One region of the Mesorhizobium sp. M0478 genome, then DNA from elsewhere that is predicted to be linked to it. Evidence: predicted binding sites of a transcription regulator. Region 1 holds the regulator's gene; the other holds the start of a gene.
The links. Region 1 encodes PhoB, which activates phosphate uptake and scavenging genes when phosphate is short. Its sites were predicted from a motif close to TGTCATNNANCTGTCAT; they were not measured.
Positions count from the first base shown of each region.

Region 1 (4,460 bases):
GGCATCCTTACCGGCACCATCATCGGCCTGGCGCGTGCGCTCGGCGAGACAGCACCGCTGCTCTTGATCGGCATGGTCGCTTTCGTCGCCGATTATCCGACGACGCCTTTCGATCCGGCGACCGCGCTGCCGGTTCAGATCTATATGTGGGCAAACGAGGCTGAGCGCGCTTTTGTCGAGCGCATGTCCGGCGCCATCATCATCCTGCTCGTCTTCCTCATGGCCATGAACATCACCGCGATCGTGCTCCGGCGCCGCTTCGAGCGGCGCTGGTAGAAAAAAGGCAATTTGGTATGAACATCATGACCGAACAGTCCCTTGAGAATGCAGTGGGCGACAAAATGAACGCCAAGTCGAACGAAGTCATCAAGATGCGCGGCGACAAGGTCGGCGTCTTCTACGGCGAGAAGCAGGCGTTGTTCGACGTCAATCTCGACGTCCGCCAGAACCAGGTGACGGCGCTGATCGGCCCGTCCGGCTGCGGCAAGTCGACCTTCCTGCGCTGCCTCAACCGCATGAACGACACCATCGATTCGGCGCGGGTGACCGGCAAGATCACGCTCGATGAAGACGACATCTACGACAAGAACATCGATGTCGTCGAACTGCGCGCCCGCGTCGGCATGGTGTTCCAGAAACCCAACCCGTTCCCGAAGTCGATCTACGAGAACGTCGCCTACGGCCCGCGCATCCATGGGCTGGCCAAGCGCAAGTCCGACATGGACCAGATCGTCGAGCAGAGCCTGAAGAAGGCGGCGATCTGGAACGAGGTCAAGGACCGCCTGCAGGAGCCCGGCACCGGCCTGTCCGGCGGCCAGCAGCAGCGCCTGTGCATCGCGCGCGCCATCGCCGTGTCGCCGGAGGTGATCCTGATGGACGAGCCCTGCTCGGCGCTCGATCCGATCGCCACCGCCCGTGTCGAGGAGCTGATCGACGAACTGCGCCAGAACTACACGATCGTCATCGTCACCCACTCGATGCAGCAGGCGGCGCGCGTGTCGCAGCGCACGGCGATGTTCCATCTCGGCTATCTCGTCGAGGAGGGCGCCACCGACAAGATGTTCACCAACCCCGACGACAAGCGCACCCAGGACTACATTACCGGCCGCTTCGGCTGAGCCGTCCGGCGGGTGAATTTTCAGGCACGAGGACCAAGATCATGGGTGAACATACCGTCGCCTCCTTCGATGAAGAGCTCGGGCAGATCAGCAAGCTGATCCGCGACATGGGCGATCTGGCAGGCTCGATGGTCAGCGGCTCGACCAGGGCGCTGCTCAATTCGGACAATGCGCTGGCACAGCGTGTCGTTTCCGACGACGCCATCATGGATGCGCGCCAGCGCGAACTGGACGACCGCGCCATCACGCTGATCGCCAAGCGCCAGCCGATGGCCAACGATCTGCGCGCCGTGGTCGGCTCGATCCGCATGGCCGGCGACCTCGAGCGCATCGGCGATCTCGCCAAGAACATCGCCAAACGCGTCGGCACCGTGGGCTTGAGCGTCACGCCGCGCGACCTCTCGCACTCCATCGATGCCATGGCGCAACTGGTGCTGATCCAGGTGCAAGGCGTCGTCGAGGAATATGCCGCCACCGATGCGGCAGCTCTTGCAAAACTCAGGAATGACGACGAGCGCATCGACGTCAAATACACGTCCGTGTTTCGTGAGCTCTTGACCTACATGATGGAAGACCCTCGCAACATCACCGCCTGCACGCATCTCTTGTTCTGCGCCAAGAATCTTGAGCGCATCGGCGATCATGTCACCAACATCGCCGAAAATGCGTATTATGTGCTGACCGGCCAGCAATTGCCCGCCAATCGTCCGAAGCAGGACGAGACGGCGATGGCCACGCCGGCCTGATGAGGGTGAACTGCCTATGATCGCGCCACGCATCATGGTCGTGGAGGACGAGGAGCCGCTAGGCGTGCTCCTCCGCTACAACCTCGAATCCGAAGGCTATCACGTCGAGGTGGTGACACGCGGCGACGAGGCCGAGATCCGCCTGCAGGAAAACGTGCCCGATCTCCTGGTGCTCGACTGGATGGTGCCCGCTGTTTCCGGCATCGAGCTCTGTCGGCGGCTTAGAGTGCGGCCCGAAACCGAGCGGCTGCCGATCATCATGCTGACCGCGCGCGGTGAGGAAAGCGATCGCGTGCGCGGCCTGTCCACCGGTGCCGACGACTATCTGGTCAAGCCATTCTCGACGCCGGAGTTCATGGCGCGCGTGAAGGCGCTGCTGCGCCGGGCCAAGCCGGAAGTGCTGTCCAGCGTGCTCAAGGTCGGCGACATCGTGCTCGACCGCGAGTCGCACCGTGTCTACCGCAAGAAGAGCGAGATCAGGCTCGGACCGACCGAGTTCCGGCTGCTCGAATTCATGATGCGCCATCCCGGCCGCGTGTTCTCGCGCAGCCAGCTGCTCGACAATGTCTGGGGCGAGACGATCTACATCGACGAGCGAACCGTCGACGTCCATGTCGGGCGCTTACGCAAAGCGGTCAACAACGGCCGCATGCCGGATGTCATCCGTACCATTCGCGGCGCCGGCTACGCGATCAGGGAAGACTAGGATGCTGCGCGTCGCGCCGTTGCCGGCCATTCAGGCGACATGCTTGCCGGATTTGGCCTGAATGCCCGGCGCGAAAATCTCCTGATCGACGAAGCCGAGCGCGCGCATGGCACAGCCTTCGCGGATCAGCGGCAGCTCGTTGGGCTCGGTGTCGAAGGAGATCGATTTCGAGTGCTGGCCGCCGGCGGTCTGGGCGATCGCTTCGCGCAATGCCGGTTCGATCAAGTCGAAGGCGGCGGCGCTGACGCCGACCATGGCGACGGGTGCCGGATCGATCAGTGCAAACAGGCTGCCGAGGCCGAAGCCGAGCGCCTCACCGGCCTTGCGATAGGCTTCGCGCTCCGGGCCATCGGTTTCGCGGGCGCGCGCGGCGAGTGCGCGCATATCAGCGTCGCCGATATCGACCGGCTCGGCATCTTCGCTCATCATTTTGGCGCTGCGCCAGATGGCGTAGTTTCCGGCATAGGCCTCGACGCAGCCGCGCCGCCCGCAGCGGCAGAGCGCGCCGCCCGGACGGTGGATCATGTGGCCGAACTCGCCGCCCGAGGAATGGGTGCCGGTGAACAGTTCGCCTTTCAGCACCAGCCCCATGCCGATGCCGTGCGACAAGAGGATCGCGATGAAATTGTCGCGGTAGCGCTCGGGCTGGCGCCATTGCAGGGCCACCGCCATCATATTGCAGTCGTTCTCCATGGTGGCAGGAATGCCGAATTCCGCTTCCAACATGTCGGCGAAGGCAATGTCGGTCAGTGGCGTGATTGGCGACCACAGCATGGCCCGCGCCTGCGAATCGGTGATGCCCTGGATGCCCATGGCAATGCGGGCGATGCTCTGGACATCGAGGTCGGGATCCTCAAGCCGCCGCCGGACGATTGCTACGCATTCGCCAATCAGCTCGTCGCGCGGCTTGGTCAGCGTGTCCAGCCGGCGCTGTTCCTCGGCGACGACGTGGCCGGCATAGTCGATGACGGTGACGGACAGGAAATTGAGCGACAGCACCACGGTCATGACCGCCGCCGCTTCCGGGTTGAGGCCAAGGCCGACCTGCGGCCGGCCGCGTTTCAGCGAGCCGGTCTCGCCAGGCTTGCCTTCAATCAGGATGCCTTCTTGAATTAGATCAGACGAGATTGCCGATATCGTCGAATGGCTGAGGCCGGTGGTCGCCGCAATCTCGGTCCGCGACGGCTGGCCGGCCCGGCGCACGGCCGAAATCACCATCGCACGGTTGCGACGGCGCAGATCGTCGTGGCGGATCCCAACCGACATTTGTTTTCCTCCCGGCCTCCTCGCGCCTCATGATAGTGAAGGCGTTCGACGGCACCAGCCAAATATTGGCAGACGCCGGCAGCCCTGTCATTGTTTATTGCGGAGCTCGAAAAAATTCGGCAACGCCATCAGAATCCATCATAATCGATGTTGACAGTGCCTTATCATTGAACCAGTATTTTTTCGAGGCTCGAAAAAATGGAGCCTCTTTGTGCAGGCCTTCGGGCCGGTTTTGTCGCGCCGTGGGCGGCGCAGGGAGGGTTATAATGAACAGATTTGCAGCCGCCATGCTGGCGGGTGTCGCCATGTCGCTGGCGCTGATGTCGGTCGCGCAGGCGAAGGACAAGGTCATCGGCGTGTCGTGGTCGAACTTCCAGGAAGAGCGCTGGAAGACCGACGAGGCGGCGATGAAAACGGCGATCGAAGCCGCCGGCGACAAGTACATTTCGGCCGACGCGCAGTCCAATCCCGGCAAGCAGCTGACCGACGTCGAAAGCCTGATCTCGCAGGGCGCCAACTCGCTGATCATCCTGGCGCAGGACGCCTCGGCCATCGGCCCGGCGGTGCAGAAGGCGCTGGACGAAGGCATTCCGGTCGTCGGCTATGATCGCCTGATCGAGAACA
Region 1 is NZ_JAMYRH010000001.1:386,507-390,966, reverse strand. It holds gene pstA (phosphate ABC transporter permease PstA) at 1-276, shown strand, start outside; gene pstB (phosphate ABC transporter ATP-binding protein PstB) at 294-1,118, shown strand; gene phoU (phosphate signaling complex protein PhoU) at 1,160-1,864, shown strand; gene phoB (phosphate regulon transcriptional regulator PhoB) at 1,881-2,570, shown strand; gene NKI64_RS01860 (ROK family protein) at 2,601-3,836, opposite strand; gene xylF (D-xylose ABC transporter substrate-binding protein) at 4,103-4,460, shown strand, end outside.

Region 2 (4,460 bases), on a different contig from region 1:
ACGGGAATTCGGTGTCGATGAGCGCCTGGTCGGCTTTGCCCGGCTCGATCTTCCTGAAAATGCCGGCCGACATTTCCAGCCATTCCTTCACTTGCGCGCCGGTGATTTCGACGGCACGAACCGTGTTCGGATAGAGATAGAGGTCGGCGACGTTCTTGATGGCGATGTCGCCCACCGGCACGTCGGTATAGTAGTCGGCGCCGTTGCGCCCGCCGGCCTTGAAGGGCGCCGCCGCCGACAGCAGCGGCACGTCCTTCCACTGCGTGCTTTTTAATATGTCCTTGAGGTACCAGCTCTGCGCCTGGTTGACGATCTGCACCGACGGATCGTCGGCGACCAGCGCGAAATAGGAATAGAGCGGCGCCGAGGTCTTGCCGACCGGTCGGCGGACATAGGCAAGTGTCGCCTCATGGTCCGCCTTCAGCGCATCGACGACGCGCTGGTCGTCCGCCACCGTCGGCTTGTTTGCCTTGTCGACGCGCTCGTAGATCGGCCTTGCCTCAGATGTGGCCGAGGCTACGCGCCATTTCGATCCGTCCCGTTCCAGAAGCAGATCGATCAGTCCCATATGCGAGCCCCAGAAACCGCCCATCACGGCGGGCTTGCCCTGCAGCGTGCCTTTCTCGGTGTCGACGCCATCGAGCGCCTGAAAATCCTTCTTGCCGGGGAAGACCAAATGCTGATGGCCGGTGAACACCGCATCGATGCCTTCGACGCCGGCGACGAAGAAGGAGGCGTTCTCCATGCCGTCGCCCTGCTTGATATCGATGCCGGAATGCGAGAGCGCGATGACGATGTCGGCGCCCTCCTCCTTGATCTGCGGCACCCATGCCCTGGCCGCCTCGACGATGTCGCGCGTCCTGACATTGCCTTCCAGGTTCTTCAGGTCCCAGACCATGATCTGCGGCGGCACGAAGCCGATGATGCCGATCTTGATCGGCTGCTCGACGCCCGACCCGTCCTTGATCTTCTTGTCGAGGATGACATAGGGCTTGAGGTAGAGCTTGTCGTCGCGCGGGTTGGCGGCAAGCTCGGTGCCGCGGATCAGATTGGCGCAGACGAAGGGGAAATTGGCTCCGGCCAGCACCTTGTCGAGGAACGACAGGCCGTAATTGAACTCGTGATTGCCGAGCGTCGAGCATTCATAGCCCAGCAGGTTCATGCCCTTCATGATCGGATGCAGATCGCCTTCCTTGAGGCCCTTCTCATAGGCGATGTAATCGCCCATCGGATTGCCCTGCAAAAGATCGCCATTGTCGATCAGCATCGCATTGGTGGCTTCCTTGCGCACCGCCGCGATCAGTGAGGCCGTCCGCGACAGGCCCATCGTGTCGTTGGCTTTATCGGCGTAGTAGTCGTAAGGCAGCACATTCACATGGATGTCGGTGGTCTCCATGATCCTCAGATGCGCCTGGTTGGCCTGCGCGCGGGCGGAAAACGGATGCAGCATGATCAGCGCCCCGCTGGCGGCCGCACCGGCAAGAAAACTACGGCGGGAGACGGGGTTGAGCAAATGTGACATTGGTTTTCCTTCCCAGCGACGTGACAAGATCCCAGCCCCGGGCGGAAGCTTCGCGCCGAAAACCGGCCATGTCCATCGGGAAGTCAGTCGATCAGCAAAAGGTGACGGCTGGATGAATATCCTTGGCCGCGGTTGAGAACCTCAGCCCTTGTTATCATCGCCCTGGGTGATCAGTCGCGCGCTCCGCTGGCCGGTGAAATAGATCCATAGCCAGCTAAGCGACACCGACAGCCGGTTGCGGAAGCCGATCAGGAAGTAGATATGCGCCACGCCCCACAGCCACCAGGCAAGCCATCCCGTGAGCTTGATCCGGCCGAAATCGATCGCGGCTGCCCACTTGCCGATCGTCGCCAGGTCGCCGGCATGTTTGTAGCGGAAAGGGCGCGGCGCGCCATCGCCGGCCAGCCGCGCCCTGATCGTCGCGGCGACGTGCTTGCCCTCCTGCTTGGCGGAAGGCGCCACGCCTGGCACCGGCTTGCCGTCCGGCCGCAAGACATGCGCGGTGTCGCCGATGACGAAGATTTCAGGACTGTTCGGCACGGTCAGATCGGGCTCGACCATTACCCTGCCCGCCCGGTCCACCGGCGCTCCCAGCCACTCTCCAGCGGGCGAAGCCGCTACGCCGGCGGCCCACAGGATGGTTCGCGCCGGCAGATGCGTATCGCCAAAGACGACGCCTTCGGCATCGAGGCGCGTGACGGCGCGGCCAAGCTCGACCGTGACGCCCCGCCGCTCCAGCGCCTTGCGCGCATAGTCGGACAGCTTTGGCGCGAAATTGGCGAGGATCCTGTCTCCGGCCTCGACCAGCACCACACGCGCCTCACGCGTGTCGATGTTGCGGAATTCGCCGCGCAGCGTTTCGTGCGCGAGTTCGACAATGGTGCCGGCAAGCTCCACGCCGGTCGGGCCGCCGCCGACGATGACCAGTGTCAGCAGTGCCTGGCGCTTGGCCGGATCGGTCTCGCGCTCGGCCTGCTCGAAGGCGAGCAGGATGCGCCGGCGAATGGTGGTTGCGTCTTCAAGCGTCTTCAGCCCAGGCGCGAAAGGCTCCCATTCGTCGTGGCCGAAATAAGCATGACGCGCGCCGGTGGCGAGCACCAGCGTGTCGTAGGGAACAGAACTGCCGTCCTCAAGCAGCACGCGTTTGCCTGGACGGTCGACGCCGGTGACGTTGCCGAGCAGGGTCGTCACGTCCTCGCGCTTGCGCAGCAGATGACGGATCGGCCAGGCAACTTCCGAGGTCGCCAGCGAGGTGGTCGCCACCTGGTAGAGCAGCGGCTGGAAAAGGTGATGGTTGCGCTTGTCGATCATGGTGATGCGCACGGGTGCGCCGGCCAGCGCCCGGGTGAGTTCGAGACCGCCGAACCCTGCGCCGACGACAACGACATGATGGCTGGTTTCACTCATCGCATTCACCCCTGTTTGTCTCTCTTTATCTAGTGATTTTTGTGCACCGCAACAATGTCGCGGCGCGCTAGACTGCCGCGCGTAAGGCTGCCCAGGACTCGTCGCCGGATGTCGCGAATGCCTATGTCGGCAAGCCTGGACGGGTATAGCTTTGCAGGGGCTGGAACCACGGGAGTGAAGCATGGCCAACGACGATGACAAAGATCGCAAAGGGCGGGCGCAATATTCTTCTCCGCCTTGCTTCATGCACGAACTCGATCCGGAATTTCGCGCGCCATTGACCGACTGGACCGATGTGCGCCGTTGGCGCAAGGCCGAGCGCGAGCGTCTGATCGCGGCACGGTTGGCGGTTTCCGCCGATGCGCGGGTGGCGATGTCGCGGGCTATCGCCGAAGGGCTCGACGCGGCAATCGGCGACATTGCCGGCCGCATGGTCAGCCTCTATTGGCCGTTTCGCGGCGAGCCGGACCTGCGGCCGTGGATGGCGTCGATCAACCAGCGCGGCGGCCGCACGGCACTGCCAGTCGTCATCGAGAAGGGCCAGCCGCTGATCTTCCGCGCTTATGTACCCGGCGACCGGCTGGAAAAAGGCGTCTGGAACATCCCTATCCCCGCCGAAGGCGACCCGGTGCTGCCCGACATCGTCATCTCGCCGATCGTCGGCATCGACCCGCAAAACTACCGCCTGGGCTATGGCGGTGGCTTCTTCGACCGCACGCTGGCTGCCATGCCGTTCAAGCCATTGGTCATCGGCGTCGGCTACGAACTGCAGCGCATCCCCACCATCTACCCGCAGCCGCACGACATCCCGATGGATAGGCTGGTGACCGAGACTGCTCAGGGCTAGGCCAGTTCCGGCTTCATGCCCATCGCCGTGCGATCGACGATCTCGCGCAGGGCAAACGACGAATTGATCTTGGTCACGTGCGGCATCGCCGACAGCCATTCCTTGTGGATGCGCTCATAGTCGACCAGGTCCTTGGCGGCGATGCGCAGGATATAGTCATATTCGCCCGACATCAGGTGGCACGACAGCACATTGGGGCAGCGCTTGATCGCCGCCTCGAAATCCGACAGCGTCTTTTCGAATTGCCCCGACAGCGATATGTGCACGATCGCCGTCATCTGGTGGCCGAGCGCGGCATTCGAAAGCCGGGCGTGATAGCCGCGGATGGTGCCGGATTTCTCCAGATTGTCGAGCCGGCGCGAACAGGCCGACTGCGACAGGCCGACCCTTTCGGCGAGCGCCGCATTGGGTATGCGCCCATCCTTCTGCAGAGCCTCGAGAATGGCGATATCGATCCTGTCGAGCGGCATTTCTCGTGATTCCTGCGAAATTTCCTTGATTTCGCGCAACGATTATCGAAACGCGTAACCCCGCGCAAGCGCATTCGCAAACACCTGCGCAACGATTCGTGGTTCACTCGGTTGATACAGGGAACGAGCCCGAAGGGCCGGATCAGGAGAAGACTATGCGCGTCGGCTGCCCCAAGGAAATCAAGAACCACGAATACCGCGTCGGCTTGACGCC
Region 2 is NZ_JAMYRH010000021.1:7,224-11,683, reverse strand. It holds gene NKI64_RS30240 (bifunctional 2',3'-cyclic-nucleotide 2'-phosphodiesterase/3'-nucleotidase) at 1-1,522, opposite strand, end outside; gene NKI64_RS30235 (NAD(P)/FAD-dependent oxidoreductase) at 1,664-2,929, opposite strand; gene NKI64_RS30230 (5-formyltetrahydrofolate cyclo-ligase) at 3,111-3,776, shown strand; gene NKI64_RS30225 (Lrp/AsnC family transcriptional regulator) at 3,773-4,246, opposite strand; gene ald (alanine dehydrogenase) at 4,402-4,460, shown strand, end outside.
Region 2: the regulator PhoB is predicted to act here: its motif matches at 1,624-1,640, upstream of NKI64_RS30240 (bifunctional 2',3'-cyclic-nucleotide 2'-phosphodiesterase/3'-nucleotidase).